Regions from separate parts of the Virgibacillus sp. genome, predicted to be linked through region 3. Evidence: riboswitches for the same ligand, from Rfam matches in the RefSeq annotation. Region 3 holds a riboswitch; each other region holds the start of a gene.

Region 1 (3,258 bases), on a different contig from region 3:
TTGTTTAAATGATACAAGAATAAATGCTTCTGAATTTGTACCGTCTACTTTTGGGTTAGCTTTAAATGTTGGTGCAGATATAACAGTAAATTCTGGCTGATGCTTTTCTAGTTCTTCCTTCGTAGGTGTGATAAATAATTGTCTGGCAAAGAGATTGTGCCATGCATATTCATTAATCACTTGCAAAGGAAGACGGTATTCATGGTCTGCTCCAGCATATCCTTTAAAATGAAAGATTTCCGACTTGTTTTTTAAATAGGCAACGACTTTTTGATAAAGCTTATTGAAAGTCTCTTCGCTAACAGAACGATTTACCGTTCCCCAATCAACATACTTTTCGCTCATTTCATCTTTTACAATAAATTTATCTTTAGGAGAGCGACCAGTATAAGCTCCTGTTTCAGATTGAACAGCTCCAGTTGCTGATAACTTTCCTTCTTTTCTAGCTAAAATTTTTTCTACAAGTTGTGGTACAGATAAATTCGACAACAAATAAGGATGTGCATATAATTCGGTTACAAATGATTTTTCTACCGTTTTCATTAAAAATACCTGCCTTTTAACTCAAATTTATTCATGTTCATGTGTTTAATCTGTAAATAGTATAACACATTTATTCAAATAGTCCATACTAAATATGATAAAATATAAAAAATTAAAGAAGAATTAGTATGCCTCTCTGGTGTTTCTTATACTATAGGAAAGTATAAATTTTTAGGGTTTATATAATAAAAGAAAACAAAGGCTTTCTTCATAAGACTGGGTGACGAGCTAAGTTTTTCTAATAGTATGTGGGTAAAGTGATTGAAAATACACCCAAATTAATTGACAGGAACCTACTATTTAGGTAAGCTGAATTGCGAACGGATCTCTTATTCAGAGTTGGTGGAGGGACAGTCCCTAAGAAACCCAGCAACCATCACACATTTGTGAAAAGGTGCTAACCTGATGCAAGGTCATACGAAACCTTGAACAATAAGAGCGAAAGGATCGCTATTCCCTTTCCTCATGATAAGCAGGAAGGGATTTTTTATACTGTAGAAAAGTATAAAATTAGGGCTTATAGTATAAGGAAGACTACCGCTTTCGCCATAGGAACTTGGCGTTTAAGCCAAGCTTTTCTATTGTTAAATGTATACAGGTAATCTAGCGCAGGATAACTAGAAGTGTTTGTTCTTGTCATTATATATGCATATCTTATAATAATGATCATTTTAGATTTCTTTTGTTTATCGTGTGTCAGAGAAAACATCCAGTTAAGTAAATTTTCACGTTATATAGAGTTCCGTATCTGATTTTAAAGGAGGAAGTAGCAAAATGGCTACGAATCGACGTTTATTTACTTCTGAATCTGTAACAGAAGGTCATCCTGATAAAATATCAGATCAAATTTCTGATGCTATCTTAGATGAAATATTACAATCGGACCCTTATGCTCGTGTTGCATGCGAGACAACCGTTACGACAGGTCTTGTATTAGTGGCAGGTGAAATATCTACGACTACTTATGTTGACATCCCAGCAGTCGTACGAAAAACGGTTGAGGAGATAGGTTATACGCGAGCAAAGTTTGGTTTTGATGCTAAAACTTGTGCTGTATTAACGGCAATAGATGAGCAATCTCCAGACATTGCTGGAGGCGTAAATAAGGCATTGGAAGCAAGACAGGGACGAATGAGCGAGGAAGAAATTGATGCTATTGGAGCTGGTGACCAAGGTTTAATGTTTGGATTTGCTTGCGATCAAACGGAAGAATTAATGCCACTACCGATTTCTTTAGCACATAAGTTAGCTAAACGATTGTCAGATGTCCGTAAAAGGCGTATCTTGGATTACTTGAGACCAGATGGAAAAACACAAGTAACCGTAGAATATGGAGAAGAAGGGCAGCCTATTCGAGTTGATACCATCGTTATTTCCACGCAACACCATCAAGATGCAACTGTGGAACAAATTGAAAAAGATTTATTAAAGCATGTTATTTTTCCAGTAGTCCCAGCACATTTGTTAGATGAAACAACAAAATACTTTATCAATCCAACTGGGCGATTTGTAATAGGTGGCCCACAAGGTGATGCAGGTTTAACTGGAAGAAAAATTATTGTGGATACGTATGGTGGTTATGCACGACATGGCGGGGGGGCATTTAGTGGTAAGGATGCAACGAAAGTAGATCGTTCTGCCGCTTATGCAGCAAGGTATGTTGCAAAAAACATTGTCGCTGCAAAATTAGCTAAGAGTTGTGAAGTTCAACTTGCTTATGCGATTGGTGTAGCAGAACCGGTGTCAATTGCTATTGATACGTTCGGAACAGGAATCGTTCGTGAAGAAGTATTGGTTCAAGCTGTGAGGAAGTTGTTCGACCTTCGTCCTGCTGGGATTATTCATATGCTTGATTTACAAAAGCCAATATTTAGAAATACAGCTGCATATGGTCACTTTGGGCGTACAGATGTTGTATTTCCTTGGGAAAAAACGGACAAAGTAGAAGAATTAATTGCATTAGTAAAAGAACAGCAGTAGAGTGAGCAAGGGCATGACTTTTCGGTCGCTGGAGAGGTCATGTTTTTGTTTTACTGTAAGGAAAGGTAAGAAAGAGTTTTCGATAATACCCTGCTTTATTCTCAGGTTCTTGGTTTGTAAAAGGTGACAGAAATGAGCAGACCAGCAAGCGATAGTGGGGTAGTTGTAAGATTTTCCATCCCGTTAAGTGGAAGTTTGGGGAATGATAGTTGATGCTGTTAAGCTAGCGGAGGATAACACGGGAGACTCCTCGAAAATGATTGCAATGTTTCGCTGACGTAACTTTCCTTGTCCTGTGGGAAAGCGCAGCGGGAAGCCCCCATAGAAAAAAAGCAATCTTTTTAGGAGGCTGAGCGCCAGCCCAAGGAAAGCGTAGTGTTTTTTCGTAGCGGTCACTAAAAGTGTACATAAATAGAGTGCTGGAAAGATAGAGGTTATAATTATGTCGAGAAAAATTTGACACATACCAAGTTTTTCTAAAAGTTTTTAACGAACGTTTGGTGTGGTATGATAGTAATGAAAAAATGATTCGTACCATACGTTACTATATTTAATGAGAGAAGGTAGACAGCTATGTGTGGTTTTATCGGAATGTTATTTGATAATCCTGTAGAACGAACAGAACAAGAAGTAGAACTATTTAAACAGCAAAATAATTTGATCACTCATCGAGGACCAGATGATGAAGGATACTATTTCGATTCTTATATTTCCTTGGGGTTCCGACGTTTGAGT
Region 2 (3,258 bases), on a different contig from region 3:
GCTTCGTCTCAAGAATTTTACGCATCATGTGATAATCAATACGTAGCATATGGAAAAAAGGTTGTAGCAGATCAAGGATTTTTAAAGAGAATTTACTCATGATTATCACCATCAGTTACAATTTGAACAAACTTCTCTGCGGTTTGTTTATGTTCATCAAATCCTGTTATCTGGTTGAAAATACTTTCTAAAGAGCCTTGCTTATTTTGTTCGCGCAATTCTTCAAATGTACCATCTGCTGCAATTTCTCCATCCTTAAGCAGGACGATGCGATTGCTAATCTTTTCTACAACCTCCATAATATGTGAGGAATAGAAAATGGTCTTTCCTTCTGCAACAAGCTGTTCCAAGATGTCTTTAATGATGATGACACTATTAGCATCAAGCCCATTTAGTGGTTCGTCTAAAAAGATCAGATCGGGATTATGCAATAGGCTTGAAATAAGTAATACTTTTTGCCGCATTCCTTTAGAAAAAGAAGAAATACGCGTATGTAAAACATCTTCCATGTCAAATTGTTGCATAAGGCTTTTAGCTTTAGCAGCCGCTTTATTTTTATCCATGCCGTAAAGCTCACCGATAAATGTCAAATATTCATTAGCTGTTAAATTATCATAGATCTCTGCATTTTCTGGGACATAACCAATTTTACGTTTGTAGGAGTAATCACTTGTAGCAATATCTACTCCAAAAAGTTCTACCGTCCCACTATATTCTTCTATTAACCCGAGCATGATTTTAAGTGTAGTACTCTTTCCCGCACCGTTAGGCCCAATATACCCAATGATTTGTCCAGCATATACATCGAGATTAATGTTATTTAATATGCTTTTACTTCCATAACTCATGGATAAATTTCTTAACGACAATACTTTTTCCGTATACATCAAACTCACCTGCTTTCTAGAAAATTTTAAGAACCATGTATCCTAGTCCATGAGTGACTAGGAATCAAAGAAAAATTTACTTCCATTTGTATTTGTGAAACAGAAATTAAGTAAATTATCACAACCTTCATATGGTCATTATACGATAGTTAAATCTAATTATCATTAACGATTTAAAATCTAACAAAAAAAGTCAATTTGTGGGTGGTGTTAAGGAATCATAAAAATCTAATATATATTCAAACAAGTGTGCTCGACAGCTAATGGAATTAGGTTTAATCCTATTGAACAACTATGAATAAGTCTGAAAAGCGCTTCGAGAATGTATGTATAAAACCTATTTGTATTAATATTTGCAAAAATTTTATAAATAAATTATTGACAATAATACACTTTCGGTGTAGAGTATTAAACAAATTTAATATTAGATGATTTCTTATCCAGAGAGGTGGAGGGACTGGCCCAGCGAAACCTCGGCAACAGACTTTGTTGAAGTACTGTGCCAATTCCAGCAAGCATTATGCCTGAAAGATAAGAAGAGCGATAGACTTATAAAATAATCCACCTCTTCTTATTTATCAAAAGGAAGAGGTTTTTTGTTATGAACAGGCGCTTTTCTTCCAAGGGCACTAGGCTTTTACAAGTTCCAGTTTGGTTACTTGTACTTTGAATAACATGAGAAGGGAAGATGGGAAAATGGGTAAATTGAATGAAGTACAATGGGAGTATGTAAGAAAAAGCTTAGATGCAATTGATTTCGGTTCTGTAGTCATTACTGTACACGCTGGAAGGGTTACACAAATTGACATAACGGAGAAAAAGCGGTTTGCGAATATGAATAACAATCATTCGTTACAAAATTCCAAATAAAGCACATGCCGATTAGACAACTAAAGGCATCTTTTACCTTTTCGATTATTTAATAAGGTGAAAGATGCCTTTTACTATGTTAAAACCATTTTTCCGCATGAACTGTTAGTAAGACCTATCATGAGTAGGAGCAGATGATTTGATGCAAAGGAGGAGAAACCGACATGAGCTTATTACAACAATTACAAAATCAAATTTTAATTGCCGATGGTGCTATGGGAACGATGCTTTATTCCTATGGAATCGATCAAAGTTTTGAACAATTAAACATAACCCATCCAAATCAAGTTCAACAAGTACATGAAGCGTATATTCATGCTGGAGCAACAGTCATTCAAACAAATACATATGGTGCAAATTATATTAAATTAGCACGATATGGGTTGGAGGATCAGGTGAAAAGGATCAACCAAAAGGCTGTGCAAATTGCAAAGGAAGCTCGGCAAAAAGGAGTATCCATTGTAGGGGGGATTGGCGGTATTCATGGCGTTCAAGCTTTAAACGAAACAAAAGAGGAAATTAAGCGAAGCTTCCGAGAACAATTATATTGTTTGCTTTTGGAGGGAGTAGATGGGCTCATTTTAGAAACTTATTATAATCTCGATGAATTAAAGATGGTGTTGGAAATTGCTCGGGAGGAAACGAAAATCCCTATTATTGCAAATGTATCGATGCATGTTCCGGGGATTTTGGAAAATGGAACACCGTTGGCTGAAGCATTACAACAACTGGAAGCTTTAGGTGCTGATCTCGTTGGCGTGAACTGTCGTTTTGGTCCGTCGCAAATAATCACCTCTTTACAATCGGTTCCTATACCGAAAAGGGCTTTTTTAGCTGCTTACCCAAATGCAAGCTTACCTGCTTATCGCGATGGTGTACTTTATTACGAAAATGAACCGGATTATTTTAGGGAGTGTGCCAGCCAATTAAGAGAGCAAGGAGTTCGTTTAGTAGGAGGGTGTTGCGGAACAACACCTAACCATATTAAAGCATTAGCTGAGGGCTTGAATGCTACTAATCCTATTACTGAAAAAGTGGTAGACTTTCCAAAGCAGGATAGGGTGATGTTAAAAAGGAAACGAAAAGAAAAATCGCTGGCAGAATTAGCAAAAGAACGACATACCATTATTGTTGAATTAGATGCTCCGAAACATTTAGATATGACAGAATACCAGCAGGGAATACAAGCATTGAAAGAAGCTGGAATCGATGCAGTAACACTTGCCGATAATTCGCTTGCAACACCGCGAATATGTAATACAGCTATTGCAACGATTATTAAAGAGCAAGGAATCAAACCGTTAGTCCATATAGCTTGCCGAGACCGTAATTTAATTGGCTTACAGTCGCATTTAATGGGATTGCATATTTTAGGAATTCATGAAATTTTAGCAATAACTGGCGACCCAACTAAAATTGGCAGTTTTCCAGGAGCAACATCCGTGTTTGATGTGAATTCATTTAAATTAATTGAACGAATTAAAAAAGGAAATCAAGGCAT
Region 3 (3,258 bases):
AAACCCTTTAATGCAGGAAATAGATATTGCCTCCATCGCTCACCTTACTAAAAAATATAATCTATTACTTATTGTTGACAACACCTTCCTTACGCCATATTTGCAACGCCCTTTAGAACTTGGCGCTAATATTATTCTACATAGTGCAACAAAGTATATCGGCGGGCACAATGATGTATTGGCTGGCATAGTAGTTGCTAACAATGAACCGATTTGTGAACAACTCGCTATGATGCATAATGCATCTGGGGCAGTGCTTTCTCCATTTGATTGTTGGCTGTTAATTAGAGGGTTAAAAACGCTTTCCTTGCGTATGGAAAAGCATGAAACAAATGCCCGAGAATTAGCCCATTTTTTAAGCAACCACCAAGCAATAAAAGAGGTGCTTTATCCTGGCAAAGGTGGTATGTTATCTTTTCGTTTACACGATAGCAAGTGGGTAGACCCTTTTTTACAGCAAATGCAACTGATTACCTTCGCCGAAAGTCTAGGCGGTGTGGAAAGCTTTATCACGTATCCAGCGACACAAACACATGCGGATATTCCCCTTAATGAACGTACCAAGCGTGGCATTGATGACTGTTTATTACGCTTTTCGGTCGGAATAGAGCATGTGAATGATTTAAAACATGATTTGCAGAACGCATTACAGGCATTTTAAATTTGGGCTTGCCGGAACTTTATAATAAAAGTTGTATTTTTATGAAAAAAACATCATAGAAAATGAAATGTTGGCTCTCATCCACTACTAGACGCAGAAGTTTCTAATCTATAAAATATTTTCGAAATAGGTTGACATTTATTTTTTTCGTATATAGTATAGTTCATATTCTGAATGATAAGATTTTACACACTGTGAATTTAATGGCGTTTTTAAACATCGCCAACTGTAAATCTTTATTATTCCACAACTTTATAGGATTTATCTTATCCAGAGAGGTGGAGGGACTGGCCCCTATGATACCTCAGCAACAGGCATCTTTTGCACTGTGCTAATTCCAGAAGCGTAACGCTTGAAGATAAGAAGAGACAACATTTGGAAGCTACCCTCTTCTTATTCATAAGAAGGGGGTTTTTATGTTCCAATAATTCACGATGGAAGCTCACATAGGTGAAGCAACTAAGAAAACGATTTTTTAATGAAAGGTGGGCGTAATTTTTCCATGAATTAAATCCGGAAGTCGTAGCTCTTGCTACATACTTCGTGCCACATTTTTTACAAAGCAAAGGTTTCAAAATAAAAGGAGGAGTTTAAGATGAAACGCAGCTTACAACAAAGATTGCAGGAAGGTACGGTTATTGTGGGAGAAGGTTATTTATTTGAATTAGAACGCAGGGGGTATTTACAAGCAGGTTCTTTTGTACCGGAAGTCGCATTAGATAATCCACAAGCTCTGAAACAAGCTTATCGCGATTTTATGAATGCAGGCTCAGACGTCGTACTGGCGTTTACTTACAATGGGAATAGAGAAAAGATGCGAATTATTGGTAAGGAAGAATTGCTCGAGCCGTTGAACAGAAATGCCATTCAACTAGCAAAAGAAGTCGCCAAAGAACATCCTGTAGAAGAAGCACTCGTTGCTGGAAACATTTCTAACACGAATATTTTCGATCCGAATGACCCAGCTTCCAAAGAGCAAGTAAGGAGCATTTTTGCCGAGATGGTGCAATGGTGTAAAGAAGAAGGTGTTGATTTCGTAAATGGAGAAACATTTTATTATTATGAAGAAGCTCTAATCGCTTTAGAAGAAATTACGAAACAAGAACTCCCAGCCGTTATCACTTTTGGTCTTATGGGAGAAAACATTCTAAGGGACGGGTATACCGTAGAGGAAGCTTGCCAATTATTATCTGAAAAAGGAGCGCTCGTCGTCGGAATGAATTGCTTCCGTGGCCCTGATACCATCCAGCCCTTTGTAGCTAAAATAAGAGATACAGTCAAAGGTTATGTTGGGGCATTACCAATACCTTATCGAACAACAGAGGCGCACCCAACCTTTTTCAACTTGCCGGATGGAGGTTGCAGTTGCCATTTACCTACAGAAACGACATTCCCAACGGCACTTGATCCGCTTTATCACAACCGCTACGAATTAGCCGCTTGGGCGAAAGAAGCAAAAGACATCGGTGTGAACTATATTGGCTTATGCTGTGGCGCGTCGCCTGCAATGTTACGTGCTGTTGCAGAAGCTGTCGGTAAAGAAACGATTAATTCCAAATACTCGCCAAATATGGAAAAACACTTTTTATTTGGTACTGACAAAACGTTGAAAAAACATAATTTAGAATACCGAACTAAGGCTTAGAGGGTTGCTGGATAAGCATTTTTAAAAATATCATCCGCTGACAAGTTTTGATTTAGAGAGGAACTCCCCATCAAAGCAGTGACGGGGAGTTCCTTTAAATATGATTTGAACATCTATTTATATTTTACGTTCTTTATATCGCTTTTCTTTTAAAAATGATTTGGTTAAAGTTCACACTAATATCCCCCATACTCCCACCAATCTGAGGAATAACGTTTACTAATTCCCAACCTTGTTTTCCGTATTCATTTAATTTATCTTCAAATTCCTCTCGATCAGCTGAAGTGATCCCTAATGTCCAAGTTTCTACCGCATATTCCCAGCACCCACGTCGAATCTCCTTTCCATAAATAAGATTGCTTTTATTATCCTTATTTTTTCATATATACTAAAAAGATTAATAATCCAGCTGATACAGAGATAGCAGATAGCTAAGTGAATGAATATTGCATTGCTCGTTATCTTTGCTATTTCTACTCCCACAACAAAAATCGGAAATCCTGCCCAAATAAAGAAGGAAAATAGAAGGATTACCAAAATCATTAGCATAAACATATAATCTTTTTTAAACAAGTTGAAAAAATGATGGATGTACAGATGCATATTAATCTATCCTATTTATTTCCTTTTAACCAGAAGCAAGATCGACATCTTCATTACTTTTAGAAACGGAGTACTTTTATCATTCGACAAGAACTGTGGACTTTCCTCTTTTGAAAGTGCATCTCAGTGTCTTATTTAAATCCTCTCCTGTTCACCAGCCTATGCTGTTGTTTATTCTTGATTAGCGTATTAAATAGTAAAAAAGGTAGATAGCCAATTACTCCTCCAAGTGTATTCAACAGCAGATCATCTACATCGAAGCTACCAAATTTAAAACTCAGTTGCACGAACTCGAACATAAAGCTTAAACATAATGTTGCAAGGACAATGTTGGTTAGATTTTGAAATT

The links. Region 3 has a riboswitch for S-adenosylmethionine ahead of HLX49_RS09380 (homocysteine S-methyltransferase family protein). Riboswitches for the same ligand answer to the same signal wherever they lie in the genome.
Region 1: it holds a riboswitch for S-adenosylmethionine, as region 3 does, so the genes downstream of both, metK (methionine adenosyltransferase) here and HLX49_RS09380 (homocysteine S-methyltransferase family protein) in region 3, are expected to answer to the same signal.
Region 2: it holds a riboswitch for S-adenosylmethionine, as region 3 does, so the genes downstream of both, HLX49_RS01995 (YezD family protein) here and HLX49_RS09380 (homocysteine S-methyltransferase family protein) in region 3, are expected to answer to the same signal.

The regions. Positions count from the first base shown of each region.
Region 1 is NZ_JABXHF010000023.1:13,583-16,840, reverse strand. It holds gene pckA (phosphoenolpyruvate carboxykinase (ATP)) at 1-543, opposite strand, end outside; SAM riboswitch class I at 870-982, shown strand; gene metK (methionine adenosyltransferase) at 1,318-2,523, shown strand; gene asnB (asparagine synthase (glutamine-hydrolyzing)) at 3,097-3,258, shown strand, end outside.
Region 2 is NZ_JABXHF010000005.1:41,535-44,792, forward strand. It holds gene HLX49_RS01985 (hypothetical protein) at 1-100, opposite strand, end outside; gene HLX49_RS01990 (ABC transporter ATP-binding protein) at 93-887, opposite strand; SAM riboswitch class I at 1,321-1,425, shown strand; gene HLX49_RS01995 (YezD family protein) at 1,584-1,757, shown strand; gene HLX49_RS02000 (bifunctional homocysteine S-methyltransferase/methylenetetrahydrofolate reductase) at 1,922-3,258, shown strand, end outside.
Region 3 is NZ_JABXHF010000036.1:16,390-19,647, forward strand. It holds gene HLX49_RS09375 (methionine biosynthesis PLP-dependent protein) at 1-661, shown strand, start outside; SAM riboswitch class I at 925-1,026, shown strand; gene HLX49_RS09380 (homocysteine S-methyltransferase family protein) at 1,257-2,306, shown strand; gene HLX49_RS17100 (DUF4177 domain-containing protein) at 2,440-2,658, opposite strand; gene HLX49_RS09385 (VanZ family protein) at 3,041-3,258, opposite strand, start outside.